DNA from 2 places in the Thalassospira sp. TSL5-1 genome. Region 2 is predicted to be linked to the other one. Evidence: riboswitches for the same ligand, from Rfam matches in the RefSeq annotation. Region 2 holds a riboswitch; the other holds the start of a gene.

Region 1 (10,610 bases), on a different contig from region 2:
AAGCTTAAAAATCAGCACTCCACCACGTTGACATTGACGGCGAGGCCGCCCTGGCTGGTTTCCTTGTATTTGCTTTGCATATCCGCCCCGGTCTGGCGCATGGTTTCGATCACGCGATCCAGCGACACCGTATGTTGCCCATCCCCGCGCAGGGCCAAACGCGAGGCATTAATGGCCTTCACCGCCCCCATTGTATTGCGTTCAATACAGGGCACCTGCACCAGCCCGCCAATCGGATCGCATGTCAGGCCCAAATTGTGTTCCATGCCAATCTCGGCGGCATTTTCCACCTGTTCGGGCGAACCACCCAAAACAGCACACAATGCCCCGGCCGCCATCGAACAGGCCACGCCGACTTCGCCCTGGCAGCCCACTTCGGCCGCCGAAATGGACGCACGTTTTTTGTAAATCGAACCAATCGCCGCCGCCGTTAGCAAAAACTCGCGAATTTTCGCCTGGGTTACATTGGGACAAAACCGTTCATAATAACGCAATACCGCCGGGATCACGCCGGCCGCCCCATTGGTCGGGGCCGTCACAACCCGGCTGCCTGCGGCATTTTCCTCGTTTACCGCCAGGGCATAAAGGTTCACCCAGTCAATCACCGTTAGCGGGTCCTTCAGTCCGGCTTCAGGCCGGTCCACCAATTCGCGATACAGTTTGTTGGCGCGACGTTTGACATTCAAACCACCGGGCAAAATACCTGGTGTTGCGCAACCGCGATCAATGCAATCCATCATCGCCTGATAAACACGATCGACAAATTCATGGGTTTCATCGGGACCGCGCCAGGATTTTTCATTTTCCATCATGACTTCGGCAATCGACAGGTTATGCTCCTTGCAAATTGCCATCAATTCGTCTGCCGATGAAAATGGATGCGGCAGGATAATATTATCGCCGGAATATTCCGCCCCGCGATCATCCCCCGAGACGATAAAACCACCCCCGACCGAAAAATATTCCTGGCAATGCAGTTTGACGCCATCATGGTCAAACGCGGTAATGCGCATGCCGTTGGGATGTTCGGGCAGGCTTTCATCCATATGAAAAACCAGGTTGTTTTCAAAATTGAAATCAACCTTCTGCTGCCCGTAAAGCATCAGGCTGCTATCGTTTTTGATCGCCTCAATGGTTGGCGCAATATCGTCCGGGTCAACCGAACGCGGGCGCTGGCCACTTAATCCCATCAGCACCGCAATATCGGTGGCATGCCCCTTGCCCGTAAGTGCCAGCGACCCATAAAGGTCAACAATGATGCTACCGGTTTGTGCCAAAAGGTTCCGCGCATCCATTTCCAGGCAAAACCGGAACCCAGCCCGCATTGGCCCCACCGTATGCGAACTCGATGGACCAATGCCGATAGTGTAAAGATCGACAACAGACAGGTTGACGTCCTGGGGACGCTGGTTGGATGTATCAGGCATAGGCCTCCTTCGGCTCTGGATCGCATTTTGTTTTTTTGCGATATCAACGAACCGGTGCCAGCCCCCTCTGTCCCTAGGGCACAAAATTGCCCTTACCTGAGATTGTGCGTCGGCAGGCGGGCATTTAACGTTCCGCGCCGACTTCATCCTTCGGTGGAAAGGCAAATATGGCCTGCCTTTCGCTCTCCAGAGCCTCAATCCGCAACGGTCCGTCTGCCTGAGAGTGTTCGGGGTGGATTGCTCCTTCGGCGCCATCCGGAACGTTGCCCGGCCGGTCTCTCCCGCTGCGGTATGCGAGGTATCACCGTTTAGAACAATAATGGTACCTGTACTTCACGCAGCTTGTAAAGCAGCACTGCAAGGATGTTAAAAATTCGCGCGGGGTGGCTGTTCAGGCGCATCTTTCATGATAAGTTAGGCTTAAATTGGCGTCAGATGGCGGAACCCACCGCGCCCGGCGCCGTTTTGACCACAGGCAATTTACCAATTACATGTTTGTTTACCGGTAATTTAGCCTTTTATCCTAGAAGTGGGGTTATGACAGTGACTGTATCGAACGCCGCAAAGCGTCCCCGTCCGGTGGTGCTATGTATTCTGGACGGTTGGGGCTATCGCGAGGAAAGCGACAATAACGCCGTTGCACTGGCCAACACGCCGGTGTGGGACGACCTGTATGCCAACAACCCAACCGGCTTTATGAAGGCCTGCGGGCTGGATGTCGGCCTGCCCGAAGGGCAAATGGGTAATTCCGAAGTCGGCCATATGAATTTGGGCGCGGGCCGTGTTGTCATGCAGGAGCTGCCCAAAATTGACGACGCCGTCAAAACCGGGGCAATCGCCGATACCGATACCGTCAAAAAACTGATCACCAGCCTGAAAGACAGCGGTGGTGTGTGCCATATTGCCGGGCTTTTGTCCGAAGGGGGCGTGCATTCGCATCAGGCCCATATGGCCGCCCTTGCCAAAATCATTTCCGATGCCGGCATTGCGGTTAAAATCCATGCCTATACCGATGGCCGCGACACGCCGCCGCGCAGTGCCGCCGATTTTCTGAAAAAATTCCGCGCCCTGATTGGCGATGCCAATGTTGAAATCGTTACCGTCACCGGGCGCTATTATGCGATGGACCGTGACAATCGCTGGGAACGGGTGAGCCAGGCCTATTTTGCGATGGTTCAGGGCAGCGCGTATGAAGATGGCAAAAAGGCCGACAGTGCCGAAGACGCCATTGCCAATGCCTATGACGCCGACACCAATGACGAATTCATCCTGCCCACCGTGATTGGTGATTATGCTGGCATGAAGGATGGCGACGGCCTTTTGATGACCAATTTCCGGGCCGACCGGGCGCGCGAAATTCTCGCCGCCCTGTGTGCGCCCGAATTTGACGGATTTGATCGCGGCACCCCGGTAAAATTCGCCATCCAGGCCGGGATGGTTGAATATTCCTCCAAGCATGCCGACTATATGGATGCGATCTATCCGCCCAAAACCCTGCCGAATATTTTTGGCGAAGTGGTTTCCAAGGCGGGCCTGAAACAGTTGCGCATCGCCGAAACCGAAAAATACCCGCATGTGTCGTTTTTCTTTAACGGCGGCGAAGAACAGGTATTTCCCGGCGAAGACCGCATTCTGGTGCCCTCGCCCAAGGTGGCAACCTATGACCTGCAACCCGAAATGTCGGCCCCCGAAGTATGCGCCAAGCTGGTTGCCGCCATTGAAGATGAAACCTATGACGCCATCATCGTCAATTTTGCCAACCCCGACATGGTCGGCCATAGCGGCATTCTTTCTGCCGCAATCAAGGCTGCCGAAGCCGTGGATGAATGCGTTGGCAAGGTGGTGAGCGCTGTGCGCAAAGTGGGCGGGGTGATGTTTATTACCGCTGACCACGGCAACTGCGAAACAATGGTGGACCCGGAAACCGGTGCGCCCCATACCGCCCACACCCTGAACCTGGTGCCGACCATTCTGGTCAATGGCCCGGACGGAGTTACACTGCGCGACGGCCGCCTGGCCGACGTCGCCCCGACATTGTTGCAATTGCTGGGCCTGCCGCAACCGGCAGACATGACCGGCAAATCACTGATCGAAGGTCTGAAACCCGATGATACGCTGCCCTCGGCAAGCTGATCTTGGAAAATGGCTGATGGCCCCGGCACTGGCATCCTTGATGGTTGCCAGTGCCGGGACATTTTTTACGGCAAATGCCCAGTCGCTACGCAAGGTTGACTCACGTTTGGATGCGGTGCAAAGCCAGCTTTCCGAACAGAAAAAGCAGGAAGAATTTCTGTCGCGCAAGTCGCATGAATTACTGACCGAAGAACAGGCCCTGCAATCCGAGGAAATTTCAATTGCCCGGCGTGTGCAGAATTACGAAACCGAACTGACCGGCATTGAAGACAAACTGGTCGAGCTGGAAAACCGCGAAAAGGATGCCACCACCGCCCTTGAAGACAAGGCCGGACAATATGCCCGCATCCTGATGGCGCTTGAACGCCTGTCCACCACCCCGCCCGAAGCCATGATTGCCCTCCCGCGCAGCCCGCAGGATACCTTGCGGTCGGCCATTTTGCTCAAGGCGGCGCTGCCCGGTGTGGAACAGCATGCCAAGGATTTGAAACGCGAACTGGGCGAAATTACCGAATTGCGCGCCAACATCAAAGCACGGCGCAGCGAACTTGCCAGCGTCACCGACAAATTACGCGACGAACGCGAACATCTATCCCGCCTGCTTGATGACAAACGCCGCCTTCGTCAGGATACCGAGGATGAAGCCCGTGAGGCCGCCCGTGCGGTGCAAAAAATGGCCGACGAGGCAAAAAGCCTGGGCGAACTTCTGGCCAGCATCAAAAACCGCGCCGAAGGCCTGCCCGAACCACGCGACAAACCCGATTACGAGTTGGTCAAGGAACAGCCCGACAGCGAAATCGATGATGTTTTGCCGACACAAAATATCGCGGCAAACAAACCCGCCCGCAAAACCAGCCCTAAAAACCGCGACGCGAGCGACGAAGTTGTTGTTGCAAGCTCAATCACGCAGGCACGCGGCCATTTACGGATGCCGGTATCGGGCAAGATTGTTACACTTTTTGGTGAACGCAGCGTACAAAGCGGCCTTCCTGGCGGCACACACGCCAAGGGAATCGAGATTGAAACCCGCCCCGATGCTCAGGTTGTATCGCCTTTTGACGGCAAGGTGGTGTTTGCCGGGCCGTTCCGGGGCTATGGCCGCCTCTTGATTATCGAACACGGCGAAGGATACCATAGTCTTGTTGCGGGTTTTGATCACCTTGACAGTGTGGTAGGACAATATGTCTTGGCGGGTGAACCTGTTGGAACGATGGGCGAAAACAGGCCAAAACTGTATCTTGAAATGCGCCATGACGGCGAAGCGATCAACCCGCTTCCCTGGCTGGCATCACAAAACGGCAAGGTAAGCGGATGAAAAAGTCTCGATTGGTAATATTTGCCCTGGCAGCAAGCCTGAATATCGGTCTTGCATCGCCTGGTCTGGCACAGGCACAAGCCCCGGCCACAGCGGATTCCCCGACATCATCGGCTGAAACCTATCGGCTTCTCAATCTGTTTGGCGACGTGTTTGAACAGGTCAAGGCAAAATATGTCGAGCCGGTTGACGACAAAAAACTGATCGAAGCCGCGATTAACGGCATGCTGACATCGCTGGACCCGCATTCATCCTATCTTGATATGGATAATTTCAAGGACATGCAGGTTGATACCCGTGGTGAATTTGGCGGGCTTGGCATCGAGGTGACGCAGGAAAACGGCTTTGTCAAAGTCATTTCCCCCATCTATGACACCCCCGCCGAAAAGGCCGGCCTGCAACCGGGTGACTTCATTACCAATATCGATGGCAAATCGGTGCGCGGCATGCCGTTAAACGAAGCCGTTGACCTGATGCGCGGCAAGGTCAATACCGACATCAAACTGACGATTGTGCGCAAGGGCGAACAGGCCCCCTTCGACGTCACGCTGACCCGTGCCGTAATCAAAATCCAGTCGGTCCGTCCGCAGGTGAAAAACGATGTTGGCTATATCCGCATCACCAAATTCAGCGAACAGACCTTTAGCGGCCTGCAGCGCGCCATTGAAGAACAGAAAAAGGAAATCGGCCCGAAACTGAAGGGTTTCGTGATCGACCTTCGCAACAATCCCGGCGGACTGCTGGACCAGGCGATTGCGGTTTCCGATGCGTTCCTGAACAAGGGCGAAATCGTTTCCACCCGCCCGCGCGACACCAAAAACACCGAACGTTACAGTGCCAAGGACGGCGACCTTGCCGACAACCTGCCGATTGTCGTTCTGATCAATGACGGTTCGGCATCGGCATCCGAAATTGTTGCCGGTGCGCTTCAGGATCATGGCCGTGCCATCATCATGGGGACGCGCAGCTTTGGCAAGGGGTCGGTTCAAACCATTTTGCCCATGCCGGGCAATGTGGCCCTGCGCCTGACCACGGCGCGTTATTATACGCCGTCGGGCCGGTCCATTCAGGAAGTCGGCATTGTGCCCGACATCATTGTCCCGCAGTCAAAGGTTGAAACCATTGAAACCGGCCAGCGCCGGTCCGAAGCCGACCTGAACGGTGCGCTGCATAACGAGGATTCAGCCATCGGTGATGCTGAAACCCAGGCAGAAAAACGCCGTCAGGATGCCGAAAAAGTAACCGAAGACGATTATCAGCTTGCCCGCGCGCTGGATATGATCCGGGGCATCTCGCTTTATGGCGGCTTCCGATCAAAAAGCTGAAAGATCGTGACGGGAACAGGAAGAGACTGACCCGCAGTGATCGGTAAACTGTTCAAATTCTTGCGGCGGGGCCGCAAAACGGAATCCTCTGCAACCGAACCGGACGACGATATGTTGTCCGCACCGGATGCGGAGGATGTTCCGTTTACAGAACTGCCCCTTGATGAACAGTTGCGCCGCTTGCCACTGCGCCCGCCGACACGCCGGTGGCGGTTGTCCAAATTCCTGTTGGTGGTTTTATATCTGCTGCCCTTTGGCATTATTTCGCTTGCCGCCGTTCCCCTGCTGGACCCCGAGACCGGCTGGCACCTTTTTCATGCTGGCTCTCCACGTGTGACCCAGGCCATTCCCGGCACGGAACGCGAATTGCAGGATGAAATTGCCAAGGGCGTTCTTGATATTGAAGCCCGCAACCGCGCCGAAGAAGAAGCCCGGCGTAAAAATGGCAATGAAGCAGGCAATGAAACCGAAGGCGACGTTCCGCCAGGCACAGCCGACATTGCAAGCGGGCAAAATGGCGACGGCAGCCAGGGAATGGGCCAGACCGGCGCAGCAAGCGAAGCGGGTTCCAGCACCGGCCCCTCGCCCGAGGAACTTGCCGCCCTGGCGGAAGAAGGGGGCTTTGATGAAAAAATTGAACCCGATCCCCTGCGCCCGGCCCCTATCCCCGGCATGGATGAAGAAGGCAGTTTTGGCCGCATTCCCCGCATCGCCGAGGATGGCCGTACCCCGGCCAAGGTCTATGCCCGCCCCTTCACACTGGAGCCAGAACAACCCTATGTCGCGGTGATTGTCACCGGACTTGGCCTGAATGAAGACCGCACCACCAAGGCCATTGAAGACCTGCCACTGAACATTTCGCTGGCCCTGTCGCCCTATGCCGACAACCTGCCCAAAATTGTGGCACGGGCCCGGCAAATGGGCCACGAGGTGTTCCTGCAATTGCCGATGGAACCCGATGATTTTCCGCTGTCCGACCCTGGCCCGCGTGCCTTGATGACAACCCTGCCCGAAGGCGAAAACCTTGTGCGGCTGGAATGGTTGCTGGCACGCTTTCCCGGTTATGCCGGGGTGGTTGGGCATCTTGGATCAAAATTTGCCAATCTGGACAGTGCCATTCGCCCGGTGATAGACTTTCTAGATAAAACCGGCCTGATGTATGTGGATGGCAGCAATACCGGCATGGTCAGCCTTGCCGCACAACTGGCCGCCAATGCTGGTGAGCCAAATGCCATTGTGGATTTCAACATTGATACCGTGCCCAGTCGTCGCGCCATTGATGCGCAGCTGGCCGCACTGGTGAACAAGGCAAAAACAGAAGGCTATGCCATTGGCCTTGCCCAATCCTATCCTGTCACGATCTCGCGGTTGCGCAACTGGGCACAGCGCCTGGAACGCCAGGGCGTAAAACTTGCCCCCGTGACAGCCCTTGCAGATAAACAGGTTAAGCCGCAATCTGCCGAGGAAGCCGACGCCGCACAGCGCAAGAACATGTCTGATGAAAATGCCCGCAAGGGCGACGCACCATCCACCAATACGGATGCAAGCGAAAACACCATCGAGGGTAACTGATCCGCCATGTCCAAAGACCCTGTCAAAAAAGCCAAGGCCGACAAAAAAAAGAAATCCAAAAAACGCAAAATTGACGGCCTCAACCCGCCGATGGATGCCGGGCAACCGGCCGAAGATACGATCACGGGTTCTGACCTTCCCTATCGTCCCTGTGTTGGCATTGCCCTGTTTAATGATCGGGGCGATGTCTGGATTGGCAATCGCATCGGGTTTGAAGGGGCCTGGCAATTGCCCCAGGGGGGCATTGATGGCGATGAAACACCCGAACAAGCCGCCCTTCGCGAATTAAAAGAGGAAATTGGCACCGACAAAGCCGACATCATTGCCGAAACACCGGACTGGCTGACCTATGATTTGCCAGACCATTTGATTGGCAAGGCATTTGGCGGCAAATATCGCGGCCAGAAACAAAAATGGTTTGCCATGCGCTATCGCGGAGAAGACGATGAATTCGTCATTCACGGCAAACATCCCGAATTTGACGCATGGCGCTGGAACGACTTTTTGTCCCTGCCCGACCTGATCATTCCCTTCAAACGTCCGGTTTACCAACAGTTGGTAGAAATTTTCAAAACTGTTCCAGATCAAATCAAACAATCAAAAGATCAGGCATAAGACGATCTCCGTGCTTGAATGAAACGCGTATTTGATTAAATTCCAGTGTCGTCAACACCCCTGGTTTTGAAAGGGTTCTAAAATGGGTTTGGATCGCCTGATTTTCGGTATTTTGACCATTCTTGTTGGTCTTGGTGGCCTGTTCTATGCGTCTGCCGCACATGATGGATATTCCTATTTCGTCGGGCTAGCCCTGTTTTTTGGTGCCATCCTGTTCATGTTCCAGCTGATCAACAGTCACTTCAACGAAATCGAAAAATCCTCGCACTAAGCTAGGCGGCACGCAGCCCGGCGGGGCACAACGAAAGGACCGGATTTTGTCCGATACACATTGGGACCCCGTGAAATATGGCCTTTTCGGCGATGAACGCCGCCGCCCGGCACTGGACCTGATTGCCCGCCTTCCCAAACCGGCTCAGGGTTTTAAACCGGCCCATATCGTTGATCTGGGCTGCGGGCCGGGATCTGTGACCTCTTTGCTGGCCGATGCCTATATGTGCGATGGCAACAGCCCGGTTGTCACCGGTATTGATCATTCATCGGAAATGCTGGAAAAGGCCTGCAAACAGGATGATCGCATCACCTGGCAGCAGCAGGACATTGCAACATGGGAACCCGATAAACCGGTAGATTTGCTGTTTTCCAATGCTGCTTTGCAATGGGTTCCGGGACACGCCAACCTTTTACCGCGTCTGTGCAGCTTTGTCCGCCCGGGCGGGTTGATTGCCCTTCAGGTACCCAACAATTTCCTGGCCCCCAGCCATCAGCTGATCAATGAAGCTGGTGAAAAATGGGAAAAGGAAGTCGCCGAGGCCCAGGACCAGATCAAGATCATGCGGCCGGGCGACTATTTCGATGTACTGATCCCCCATTGCGGCCATGTTGATTTATGGCAAACACAATATTGCCATGTGCTTTCGGGCGAAGATCCGGTTTTTACCTGGGTCTCCTCAACAGCCTTGCGCCCGGTGCTGGCAAACCTGCCCGATGATGCCGCACGCCAGGCCTTTTGCGACCATTACAAAACCCGTCTGAAGCAGGTTTATCCGCCCCGGCCCGACGGCCTGACGCTGTTTCCGTTCAACCGGCTGTTTATTGTTGCCAGCAAGGCCTGACCGGCAGCAAAATCCCCTGACTGCGGTCTGTTTCATAAACGCACACCAAGACAGGAAAACCTCCATGCCAACGCACAATCACATCATGACGGGGCAATGCCGTTGCGGACAGGTTCAGTTCAAAATCACCGCCACGCCAATTCTGACGGCGGCCTGTCATTGCGCGGGCTGCCAGGTTATGAGCAGCAGCGCCTTTTCCCTGACCGCAATGTTCCCCGGTGATGCCTTTGAGGTCACAAAGGGCAAACCGGTGATTGGCGGCCTGCATGGGCCGGACCAGCATCATTTTTTCTGCCCCCATTGCATGACATGGATGTTCACACGCATTGAAGGCATTGATGCCTTTGTCAATGTTCGCCCCACCCTGCTGGAAGATAACCGCTGGACAACGCCCTTCATTGAAACAATGACGCGAAACCGCCTTTCCTGGGTTTCCACCCCGGCGCAATACCAGTTCACGGAATTTCCGTCGATGGACGAACTGCCCGAACTGATGGATGCCTTTGCTGCGGCACAGGAATAATACCCCGGCATTGCGCATGCGCCATGCCGGGGTATGTCTATAACAACGCGGGTGATATACGCCGCCCAAAGCGCCTGACCGCCGCTTCATCCTGTTTTCAGCCCGGAGGCCCCAATGACAGATCAAAGGACACCCCCGATCCCACCCCAAAATTCCGACATGGCAACTCCGGGTCGGGTGGTCTGCGATCATTTTATTGCGCTGTGTGGCTATGAAACCCGCATCCGCCAATGGGGGCAACCGAGCAAACCCGCAATCATCATGGTGCATGGGCTGGCCCGCCTGTCACATGACTTTGACATTCTCGCAAGCCAGCTGGCGGATGATTATTTCATTCTGTGTCCCGACATTATTGGCCGGGGATGTTCGGCCTGGGCCAACACCCCCGACGAAGAATATGTGCCCGCCTTTTACGCCCGGCAAATGATTGAGATGATGGACCATTTCAACATAGATCGCTGTAGTTGGATTGGCACATCAATGGGCGGGATTATCGGCATGGTTGTTACCAGCCTGATGCCGGAGCGTATCGAACGCCTGTTGTTAAATGACATGGGCCCCGAACTGGCTCAGGAGGCGGTGGAC
Region 2 (10,610 bases):
GTGAAGTGGGCAAGGTTGGCGTGCCGGTATCGCATCTGGGCGATATGGAAACCCTGTTTGACGGCATCCCGCTTGATAAAATGAACACCTCCATGACCATCAATGCCCCAGCGGCCTGGTTGCTGGCGTTATATATTGCGGTGGCGGAAAAGCAGGGCGTAAAGCGTGCCGATTTGCAGGGCACCACCCAGAACGACATCATCAAGGAATATCTGTCGCGCGGGACATATATTTTTCCGCCAGCACCCAGCCTGAAGCTGATTACCGATGTTGCCGCTTTTACCTATCGCGAAATTCCCAAATGGAACCCGATGAATGTGTGTTCCTATCATTTGCAGGAAGCAGGCGCGACGCCGGAACAGGAACTGGCCTTTGCCCTGGCAACGGCGGTTGCCGTGCTGGATGCCGTGCGCAGCTCGGGCCAGGTACCCGATGATGACTTTGCCAAGGTGGTGGGGCGGATTTCGTTTTTTGTGAATGCCGGTATTCGCTTTGTCACCGAAATTTGCAAAATGCGGGCCTTTTGCGAATTGTGGGATGAAATCACCCGTGACCGTTATGGCATTGCCGATGAAAAATACCGCCGTTTTCGCTATGGCGTGCAGGTCAATTCGCTGGGCCTGACCGAACAGCAACCTGAAAACAATGTTTACCGCATCCTGATCGAAATGCTGGCGGTGGTTTTGTCCAAAAATGCCCGGGCGCGTGCCGTGCAGCTTCCGGCCTGGAACGAGGCATTGGGCCTGCCGCGCCCGTGGGACCAGCAATGGTCCCTGCGCCTGCAACAGATCATGGCCTATGAAACCGACCTTCTGGAATATGAAGACCTGTTTGATGGCAACCCGTCGATTGAACGCAAGGTTGCCACCCTGAAGGAAGGCGCACGGGCCGAACTGAGTAAAATTGATGCAATGGGTGGAGCGATTGCCGCCGTGGATAGCGGCTATATGAAGGGCGAACTGGTACGTGCCAATGCCAAACGGCTGTTTGATATTGAAAATGGCATCACCCGCATTGTGGGGGTGAATGCCTATGTCGAAACCGAACCCTCGCCGTTAACGGCAGAGGGCATTCAGTCGATCATGACGGTCGATGACATGGCAGAGCAGGACCAGATTGCCAAGCTGGTGCAATGGCGTGCCGAACGTAATGATGATGCGGTCAAGCAAAGCCTCGAAAACCTGGCGAGTGCTGCCCGTACGGGCGACAACATCATGGAACCGTCCATTGCCTGTGCCCATGCCGGGGTGACAACGGGGGAATGGTCGCAGGTGTTGCGCGATGTATTTGGTGAATATCGCGCGCCAACCGGTGTAACCTCGCTGGTATTGGGCGAAGATGACGGTGCGGATGAAAAAATGACCGATCTGCGCGGCAAGGTGGATGCCGTTTCGCAAAAGCTGGGCACGCGGATGAAAATGCTGGTGGGCAAACCGGGCCTGGATGGCCATTCAAACGGGGCGGAACAGATTGCCATGAAGGCCACCGAGGCCGGCATTGACGTTTTATATGACGGCATTCGCTGGACGCCCGATGATCTGGTGCAAAATGCCCTGAAGCGCAAGGCGCATATTGTCGGCCTGTCGATTTTGTCAGGTTCGCATGTGGCACTGGTACGCGATGTGGTGCGGGGCCTGCGCGATGCCGGGGCCGGGCATATCCCGGTTGTTGTGGGTGGTATCATTCCCGAGGCAGACATGCTGATCTTGCGCCAGATGGGCGTTGCGGCGGTTTATACGCCCAAGGATTACCAGCTGGTTGGCATTATGGCCGATATGGTGCGCATGGTGGGTGACCGGGCAGGGCAATATCGCTCCGGTCAATCGGCTGACCAGGCGCCTTCCACCAATGATGAAGTCGCAATTTACTGAATTGCGTGGGCACATAGGCACATAGGCACATAGGCACATAGGTCTGATCAGAGTGACATGGCTTTAAGCTGCCGTGCCCCTGGTAAATTTGAGGGGTGGTAATGAACCCGGCGGGTTTTGCGCCGTTGGGTTATTCCTGGGGCGAAGAAGGTTCGTTTATCGGGTTGCCCAGGCGGGGCCGGGTTTTTGCGCGTTCCATGAACCAGTCTTCAAAGACGGGAACGGGAAGGGGGCGTGAAAACAGGAAGCCCTGAATGAAGTCACAGCCCTTGTTTTGCAGATACTGAAGCTGTTCGACCTCTTCCACCCCTTCGGCCACTACATCGAGATGCAGGCTATGGCCCAGGCCGATTACGGCATCGACAATGGCTTTGTCATCTTCGTCCACATTGATGTCATTGACAAAGGAACGGTCGATCTTGATCGATGTGACAGGGAACCTTTTTAGGTAATTCAGCGATGAATAACCGGTGCCAAAATCGTCAATCGCAATGCTGACACCCAGTCTTTTCAGCTCTTTCAGGGTTGAAACAGCTTTTTCCGGGTTGTTCATCAGGATCGATTCGGTAATTTCAAGCTCCAGCGTGCCTTCTGGCAGTTTTGTGCTTTTCAATGTCTGGGTTACGGTTTGAACCAGTTCGGCATCCTGAAACTGTGCGGGCGAAAGGTTCACCGCAATTCGTAAATCGGGCATACCGTTTTCCCGCCAGATCTGTGTCTGCCGGCAGGCTTCGCGCAGCACCCAGGCCCCCAGCTTGTTGATCAGGCCGCATTCTTCGGCAACCGAAATAAACTCGCCAGGCAGGATCAGGCCGCGTTCCGGATGTCGCCAGCGAACCAGGGCTTCCGCACCAACAACCTGTTCGGTCAGGCAATCCACCTTTGGCTGGTAAAACAGTTCAAGCTGGTTATGGTCCAGCGCGTTGCGCAGGTCTTCTTCGATGGTTTTGCGTTCCTTGACCCGCTCGTGCATGGAAGGCAGGAAGAAACGGTAATTGTTGCGCCCTTCGGCCTTGGCAGCATACATCGCCATATCGGCGTTTTTAACCAACTGTTCCGGGTTGTCGCCATCTTCGGGGAACAGGGTAATGCCAACACTGGCGGTCGAATGCAGGCGAATGCCGCGACAGTCAAAGGGATAGGCCAGTTCGTCAATGATGCGCTGGGCCAGAACGATGGTGTCTTCGATATTTTGTACATCGGTTTGGATAATGGCGAATTCGTCGCCACCCAAACGGGCTGCCGTGTCGGAATCCCGAATGATCCGTGACAGGCGCTGTCCCATTTCCTGGATCATCAAATCGCCCACATCATGGCCGAAATGGTCGTTGATGTCCTTGAACCGGTCCAGATCGACAAACAATACCGTAACACCCCGCTGAAACCGCCGGGCGGAGAGAAGAGCCTGTCGCAAACGGTCCAGAAACAGGGTGCGGTTGGGCAGGCTGGTCAGCACGTCATGCACGGCAAGGTGGCGCATGCGCGCTTCGGTCTGTTTGCGTTCGGTAATGTCGGTATAGGTGGCAACATAGCCGCCACCCGGCATGGGGTTATGGTCCACCTGCACCACCCGGCCATTGGGGCGGGTGCGTTCCATGCGATAGGGTTCGCGCCGTCTGGCAATGGCAACCCGGTCGGAAATCAGGGCGGGAATGCTCACCTCGCCATATTCGCCCCGTTCACCATTAAAGCGCAAAATATCGGAAAGCGGCGTTCCTTCTTTCACCAGGTCGCGCGGCAGGTTCAAAAGCTCAATATAGCGTTCGTTCCACACCATCAGGTTCAAATCCTGGTCAAACAGGCATATTCCCTGGCCGATATTATGAAGGGTCGCTTCGAGAAGGGCCTGTTTGCGCTGGGCTTCTTCCTGGGCCTGGCCCTGAAGCGTGACCATTTCGTTATATTCGCGAATAAGCAGGCCCAGCTCATCGTCACTGTTCCATTCCACCGGGCGCCTGAGGCGGCCATGTTTGGTCATGCGGATGGAATGCAAAAGCCTTGAGAGCGGTTCCTTGATCGAGCGTTGATTGGCAATCAGCAGACTGGCGGTAACAACCGCGATCAGCAGACCAAACAGGATCAGGTCGATGACAATGCGCCGCCACAGCAATTCGCGCACGCGGGCTTCGGTAAAATAAATGATCAGTTCGCCCACATCGTGGCGCACATTGTTGCGTTCAAAATACACCCGGCGCGACAGGCGCAATGTATCGTCAAGTTCGGCCTGGGAGGCCCCGGTACGGGCAAATTCGGTGCCATCGGCCCCCAGCGCGCGCACGGCAACAATATCGCGGTCGCGGCTCATGGCGTTCAGGGCGGATTCGATGTTATCAACATCGAGATACCAGAACGGTGTTGCCAGCACGCGGGCATTGATATCGGCGGTCTGTTCGATTTTTTCGTTCAGGTCGTCGCGCAGCACGATATAGCTGGCATACCCGAAAATCATAAACAGGATCAAACAGCATAGGGTCACGAGCGGCAGGGCGATAAATAGCAGCCTGCTACTAAGCGATTTACGCTGCAAAAAGCCATGCGACCCGTACGGCAATTATCCCTCCTGCCTGACCTTTTGGTCAGTAGTCCCCCCGATTTGGACGTATATACCATACACATCCGTAGATTGTTCTATCTCAATCCTGTTTGCTGGTGAAACACAAGATTGATTTTAGACATATAATTCAATCTTACGAATAAAAAAAGTTCCCCAATTCAGGATATATGATTGTATTTATGTAAAATTTTCAATCAAAAGGCGAAAAATTTCGGCTTGGAAATCTATCTTGGAACCGCCATGCGGGCCAGTTCGTCACATCTTTCGTTTTCCGGGTGGCCGGCATGGCCCTTGACCCAGTGCCATTCAATTTTATGCGGGCGGGCAGCCTCAAGCAGCCGTTGCCACAATTCGACATTTTTGACCGGTTTTTTGTCGGCGGTTTTCCAGCCGCGTTTTTGCCAGCCGAAAACCCATTTGGTAATCCCATCACGCACATAGGAACTATCGGTATAAATTTCGACCTGGCAGGGGCGTTTGATCGCCTCAAGGGCGGAAATCGCCGCCATCAGTTCCATGCGGTTATTGGTGGTTTCCGTTTCACCACCCGACATTTCCTTTTCAACGCCCTTATAGCGTAAAATGGCCCCCCAGCCGCCGGGGCCAGGGTTGCCGCTGCAGGCACCATCGGTAAAGATGCTGACGATATGGGTGTCATCCTGGCTCATGGCTTACAAATCTCCGATGCCATAGGCGGCTGGTGATGTTACTTTCTGGTGAAAGCGCAGCTTGCTGACATATTCGCGCGGGTTTTTCGGTGTGACCAGCGCGCCTTCGGGCGTGTTGATCCAGTCATAAAGCCGGGTGAGCAAAAACCGCAATGCCGACCCGCGCGCCAGAATCGGCAGGGCGGCAATTTCATCCGCGCCCAGGGGACGGGTGCGGGTGTAATGGGCCAGCAGGTTTTGGGCTTTGGTGACGTTAAAGCTGTTGTCAGGTTCAAAACACCAGGCATTCAGGCAGATCGCCACGTCATAGGCCAGCAGATCATTGCAGGCAAAATAAAAATCGATCAACCCCGAAACCTTGTCCTGCCCGGGAAAGAAAAAGACGTTGTCGGTAAACAGATCCGCATGGATGACCCCGGCCGGCAGCTTTGCCGGCCAGTTGGTTTCCAGATAATCCAGTTCGGCCGCAATCATGTCGGAAAGACCGGGCATAATGTCATCGCCACCCTTTCCACAACTGGCAAATAATGGCCGCCAGGATTTGACCGACAACGCATTGGCCCGATAATTTTCAAAATCCAGCCCGGCCAGATGCAATTGTGCCAGTGCATCGCCCAGGCCCGCACAGTGATGGGGCAAAACACGGCGGGGTGACATGCCCTGCAAAAACGACGTAATGGCTGCCGGGCGACCGCACAGGCGGCGAAGTGCAACGCCATCGGTGCCATGAATCGGGGTCGGGCAGTTCAGGCCTTTTGATGATAAATGATCCATCAAGCCCAGAAAAAACGGCAGGTCATCCGGGTTTACGCGCTTTTCATACAGGGTCAGGATGAAAGGTGCCTGATCGGTATGTAAAAGGAAGTTGGTGTTTTCCACCCCCTCGGCAATGCCCTTGAACGAGACCACTTTGCCGATGTCATATTCCGCCACGAAACGGGCGATATCTTCATCGGATACATCGGTATAGACGGCCATAAGCGGGCAATTCCTTAGCTGGCAAGTTCGCGGGGAAGTTTGAAGGTGACGTTTTCGTCGGTCAGCGTAATGGTTTCAACACTGACATTGAACCGTTCGCGGCAGGCATCAATCACTTCCTCGACCAGAATTTCGGGGGCCGATGCCCCGGCGGTAATGCCCAGGGTCTTGATATTTTCCAGCTTGGACCAGTCGATGTCACGCGCACGTTCGACCAAAACCGAAATCGCACAGCCCTCGCGCCGAGCAACTTCGACCAGGCGGTTGGAGTTTGACGAATTGGGTGCACCGAGAACCAAAATCGCATCGGCGCGCTCGGCAATCATTTTGACCGCGTGCTGGCGATTGGTGGTGGCATAACAAATGTCTTCCTTTTTCGGCACGGAAATGGCCGGGAAGCGTTCCTGCAAAATGGCAATCATCTTTGCCGTGTCATCCAGCGACAGGGTTGTCTGGGTGACAAAGGCAATATTCTCAGGGTCGGCAACGGCCACGGTGCGGGCATCGTCTTCCGTTTCAATCAGGGTCATGCTGCCCTCGGGCAATTGCCCCATGGTGCCAACCACTTCGGGGTGCCCGGCATGGCCGATCAGCAAAATATGCTTGCCTTCGCCGTGGTGGCGTTCGGCCTCGCGGTGCACTTTTGAAACCAGCGGGCAGGTGGCGTCAAGGTAATGCAGGGCACGTTTGTCTGCATTTTCCGGCACAGATTTGGGCACGCCGTGGGCCGAAAAAATGACGGGTACGCCATCGGGCACGGCATCAAGCTCGTCAACAAATACAGCCCCCATGTCGCGCAGGCGGTCCACGACAAACTTGTTATGGACAATTTCGTGGCGGACATAAACCGGCGCGCCGTATTTTTGCAGGGCCTTTTCGACAATCTCGATGGCACGGTCCACCCCGGCGCAAAAGCCGCGCGGGTTGGCCAGAAGAATATCCAGGTCTGGTTTGTCGGGCATGGGGTCCGCCTCGAATGGTCGGGGATGCCGGGCAACGACCGGCATCGGGTTGAAAGCTGTTTTGCGTTACATAACGCGCCTGTGCCAAAGGTGCAATGATACGACGTTTTAATATGGGGGGAATATGGGCAAATGTGCCGGTAAATCGGGCTGTTTTGCCGCCTATGACGGGGGTGGTGCAGTAAAAAGCGATTGGGTGTTTATCATCGGTGTTCCCGATCCCCGGCCGCAGGTGATATTTCGCAATATATATTGACGGCACATTGTTGCTGCAACGGGTTGTGCCGGAAAGATCAACAGCATAGACTGCGCCAAACTACCGGTGCCGGGTGCTGACTTCGGCGTGTCTGATCAATGAGGCTTTGATGACGATTGCATGCAATCTGCGGCGCGCAAGTGCGCTTGGTGTGGTTCTGATGGCGACTGCCGGTTTGGCTGCCTGTGGTTCGGACCCGTTCGGTGAAACACCGGTTCCGTCCTGTCCGCGGACCTTTTTGCCAAGTGATACCGCACAGCTTACCGAGTTCAGCCCCAAAGGCCGGGACTTGACCGATGTGGTTTTGGCCGCCGAAATGGAAGGTTACAAAGGCGAATGCAGCTATGACCTTGAGGACAAGGAACTGGATATTCTGATCAGCCCGCAATTTACCGCCCAGATGGGCCCGGCGGCAAAGGATCGGACCCAGCATTTGCAGTATTTCGTGGCGCTTAAAAATCCGGCGGGCGAATTTGTGCAAAAATCGGTCTTTGATGTGAACCTGACCTTCCCGAAGGACGCCAATCGCGTGCGCTACACCGACGAACAGGTGGCCCTGCATGTGCCGCTGGCGGATGTCAATTATGGCCCCAATTACGAAATTTACATGGGGTTCCAGTTAAACCACGACCAACTGGATTATAATCGTCGTTTTGAAAAGTGATGGGCGATTGAGGCCGCGCTGACCGGCAACAGGAAGTTTGGAATTTGTTTAATCCAGCGACGCATTTCTAATGTTTTGACTGGTGCAATGGTTCTGTTGTCCGTATAAGGGGCCATACCCAAGTGATCCCCGTGGGAGAGTTCCGCGATCGTTTCACAGTGATGCGCGGACGCCGAAGGAGCAACCACCCCGGAAACTCTCAGGCATCATGGACCGCGGGGAGATGGGACTCTGGAAAGCAGGCGGCATGTTATTTATGTGCGCCTCGCCGAAGATGTAAGCTGTTGCCGGGCGCGCCTTTGCGACCGGAACGGTGATTCTTTCAGGCTCCAAGACAGAGGGGGATGTGGTTGGCCACTGGTCGGCTATATTTCTCAACGACTGTCACGGAGAGCCTGATGGCGGACCCAAACGCTGAAAACCTTCTTAAAACAGCCCTTTATGATCTGCATGTGGAACTGGGTGCCAAAATGGTGCCCTTTGCTGGCTATGCCATGCCCGTGCAATATCCGCTGGGTGTAAAAGGCGAACATCTTCATACCCGTGCCAAGGCCGGTTTGTTTGACGTCTCGCATATGGGCCAGGTTCGCCTGATTGGTGAACACCGTGTGGCAGAGCTGGAAAAGCTTGTGCCCGGTGATATCGCCCTGCTTAAGCAGGGCCGTACCCGTTATTCCGCCTTTACCAATGATGACGGTACCATCCTTGATGACCTTATGATCACCAATGCGGGCGACAGCCTGTTTTTGGTCATCAATGCGGCCTGCAAGGATGACGATATTGTTCATATGCGGGCCAACCTTGATAATGGTGTGGAACTGGTTGAATTGACCGATCGTTCCCTGATGGCCCTTCAGGGGCCGGAAGCCGCAAATGTTCTGGCCCGGTTTGCCCCGGACGTTGCGACCATGAAATTCATGTCCTTTGGCGAAATCGACATTGCCGGGATTCCGTGCTTTGTGACCCGTTCTGGTTATACCGGCGAAGACGGGTTTGAAATTTCCGTGCCAAATGCAGATGCTGAAAAGCTGGCGCGTTTGCTGTTGGCCGAGGACGAGGTCGAGGCCATTGGCCTTGGTGCACGCGATTCGCTGCGTCTGGAAGCGGGCCTGTGCCTGTATGGCAACGACATCGATACCACGACCACCCCGGTCGAAGGGGACCTGAACTGGATTATCAATAAGCGTCGCCGCGAAGAAGGTGGCTTTCTGGGTGCAGATATTATTCTCGACCAGCTTGCCAACGGGGCAGACCGTAAACGCGTCGGGATTAAACCCGAAGGCAAGGCACCCGCCCGTGAACATACGATGGTGCTTAACAAGGATGGATACGACATTGGCGAAATCACCAGTGGCGGTTTTGGCCCCACCGTGGATGCGCCGATTGCCATGGGCTATGTCGCAATCGAATTTGCCAAGCCCGGCACCAAGGTGGACCTGATGGTCCGTGGCAAGGCCCGCCCGGCGGAAATCGTCGCGCTGCCTTTCGCCCCGCATCGCTATTTCCGTGGTTAAGGTGGCGATATCGCCCCGAACCACACCCAGAATTAAGCAGACAACCAAATTTGCAGGGACAAATCAAAATGGCTAAAAAATTCTCCAAAGAACATGAATGGCTGGAAATTAACGGCGATGTGGCAACCGTCGGCATTACCGACCATGCCCAGCAGGCGCTGGGCGACATCGTTTATGTCGAACTGCCGGAAATTGGCAAAAAGCTTGCCAAGGATGGTGATGCTGCCGTTGTCGAATCGGTCAAGGCGGCCAGCGACGTTTATGCGCCGGTGGATGGCGAAGTGGTTGAAGCCAACGAAGAACTTGATGCCAACCCGGCCCTGGTCAACGAATCGCCGGAAAATGACGGCTGGTTTTTCAAAATCAAATTGTCTGATGCTTCCCAGCTTGATGATCTGATGGACGAAGCGGCCTATAAGGCGTTTGTTGAAGGTCTGGAGGACTGATGCGCTATCTTCCGCTGACCCAGGCTGACCGTGCTTCGATGCTGGAAACCATCGGGGCGGGCTCGGTCGATGAACTTTACAGCGACGTGCCCGAAGGGGCGTTGCTCAAGGAACCGGTCGATCTGCCGCACCATCAGGGTGAAATGCAGGTTGAACGCGATATGGCGCAACTTGCTGCCAAAAATATGGGAACGGCATCCGCCCCCAGTTTTCTTGGCGCAGGGGCCTATCGCCACCATATTCCCGCAACGGTGGATTACATCATCCAGCGTGGCGAGTTTTTAACCGCTTATACGCCCTATCAGCCGGAAATCGCCCAGGGCACCTTGCAGTACCTGTTTGAATTCCAGACCCAGGTGGCCTCCATTACCGAAATGGATGTTGCCAATGCCTCGATGTGGGATGGTGCGACCTCCTGTGCCGAAGCCGTGCTGATGGCCTGCCGGGCGACCCGCCGTAAAAAGGCGGTTCTCTCGGGTGGTTTGCACCCGCATTACCGTGAAGTCACCGAAACCTATTGCCAATATAGCGATACCGAGGTTGCCGGTCGCGATGGTCACCCGGAACACCAGGCCACGGCCGACGAACTGGATGATCTGATCGATGATCAGACCGCCTGTGTTGTTGTGCAGTATCCGGATGTTTTTGGGCGTTTGGCCGATCACACCAAACTGGCCGAAGCCTGCCATGCCAAGGG

What was found. A riboswitch is a leader RNA that binds a small molecule or an ion and turns the genes downstream of it on or off. The one in region 2 is predicted to bind glycine.
Region 1: linked by a shared signal. The riboswitch ahead of LF95_RS00960 (L-serine ammonia-lyase) and the one ahead of gcvT (glycine cleavage system aminomethyltransferase GcvT) in region 2 are both predicted to bind glycine.

The regions. Positions count from the first base shown of each region.
Region 1 is NZ_KV880637.1:194,260-204,869, reverse strand. It holds gene LF95_RS00960 (L-serine ammonia-lyase) at 12-1,427, opposite strand; glycine riboswitch at 1,623-1,721, opposite strand; gene gpmI (2,3-bisphosphoglycerate-independent phosphoglycerate mutase) at 1,965-3,560, shown strand; gene LF95_RS00950 (murein hydrolase activator EnvC family protein) at 3,577-4,875, shown strand; gene LF95_RS00945 (S41 family peptidase) at 4,872-6,200, shown strand; gene LF95_RS00940 (divergent polysaccharide deacetylase family protein) at 6,312-7,772, shown strand; gene LF95_RS00935 (RNA pyrophosphohydrolase) at 7,863-8,387, shown strand; gene LF95_RS00930 (hypothetical protein) at 8,470-8,658, shown strand; gene LF95_RS00925 (methyltransferase domain-containing protein) at 8,705-9,502, shown strand; gene LF95_RS00920 (GFA family protein) at 9,567-10,025, shown strand; gene LF95_RS00915 (alpha/beta fold hydrolase) at 10,140-10,610, shown strand, end outside.
Region 2 is NZ_KV880638.1:807,959-818,568, forward strand. It holds gene LF95_RS13215 (methylmalonyl-CoA mutase family protein) at 1-1,871, shown strand, start outside; gene LF95_RS13220 (putative bifunctional diguanylate cyclase/phosphodiesterase) at 2,002-4,422, opposite strand; gene rnhA (ribonuclease HI) at 4,650-5,093, opposite strand; gene LF95_RS13230 (homoserine kinase) at 5,097-6,071, opposite strand; gene ispH (4-hydroxy-3-methylbut-2-enyl diphosphate reductase) at 6,086-7,033, opposite strand; gene LF95_RS13240 (hypothetical protein) at 7,399-7,953, shown strand; glycine riboswitch at 8,076-8,179, shown strand; gene gcvT (glycine cleavage system aminomethyltransferase GcvT) at 8,352-9,467, shown strand; gene gcvH (glycine cleavage system protein GcvH) at 9,536-9,913, shown strand; gene gcvPA (aminomethyl-transferring glycine dehydrogenase subunit GcvPA) at 9,913-10,610, shown strand, end outside.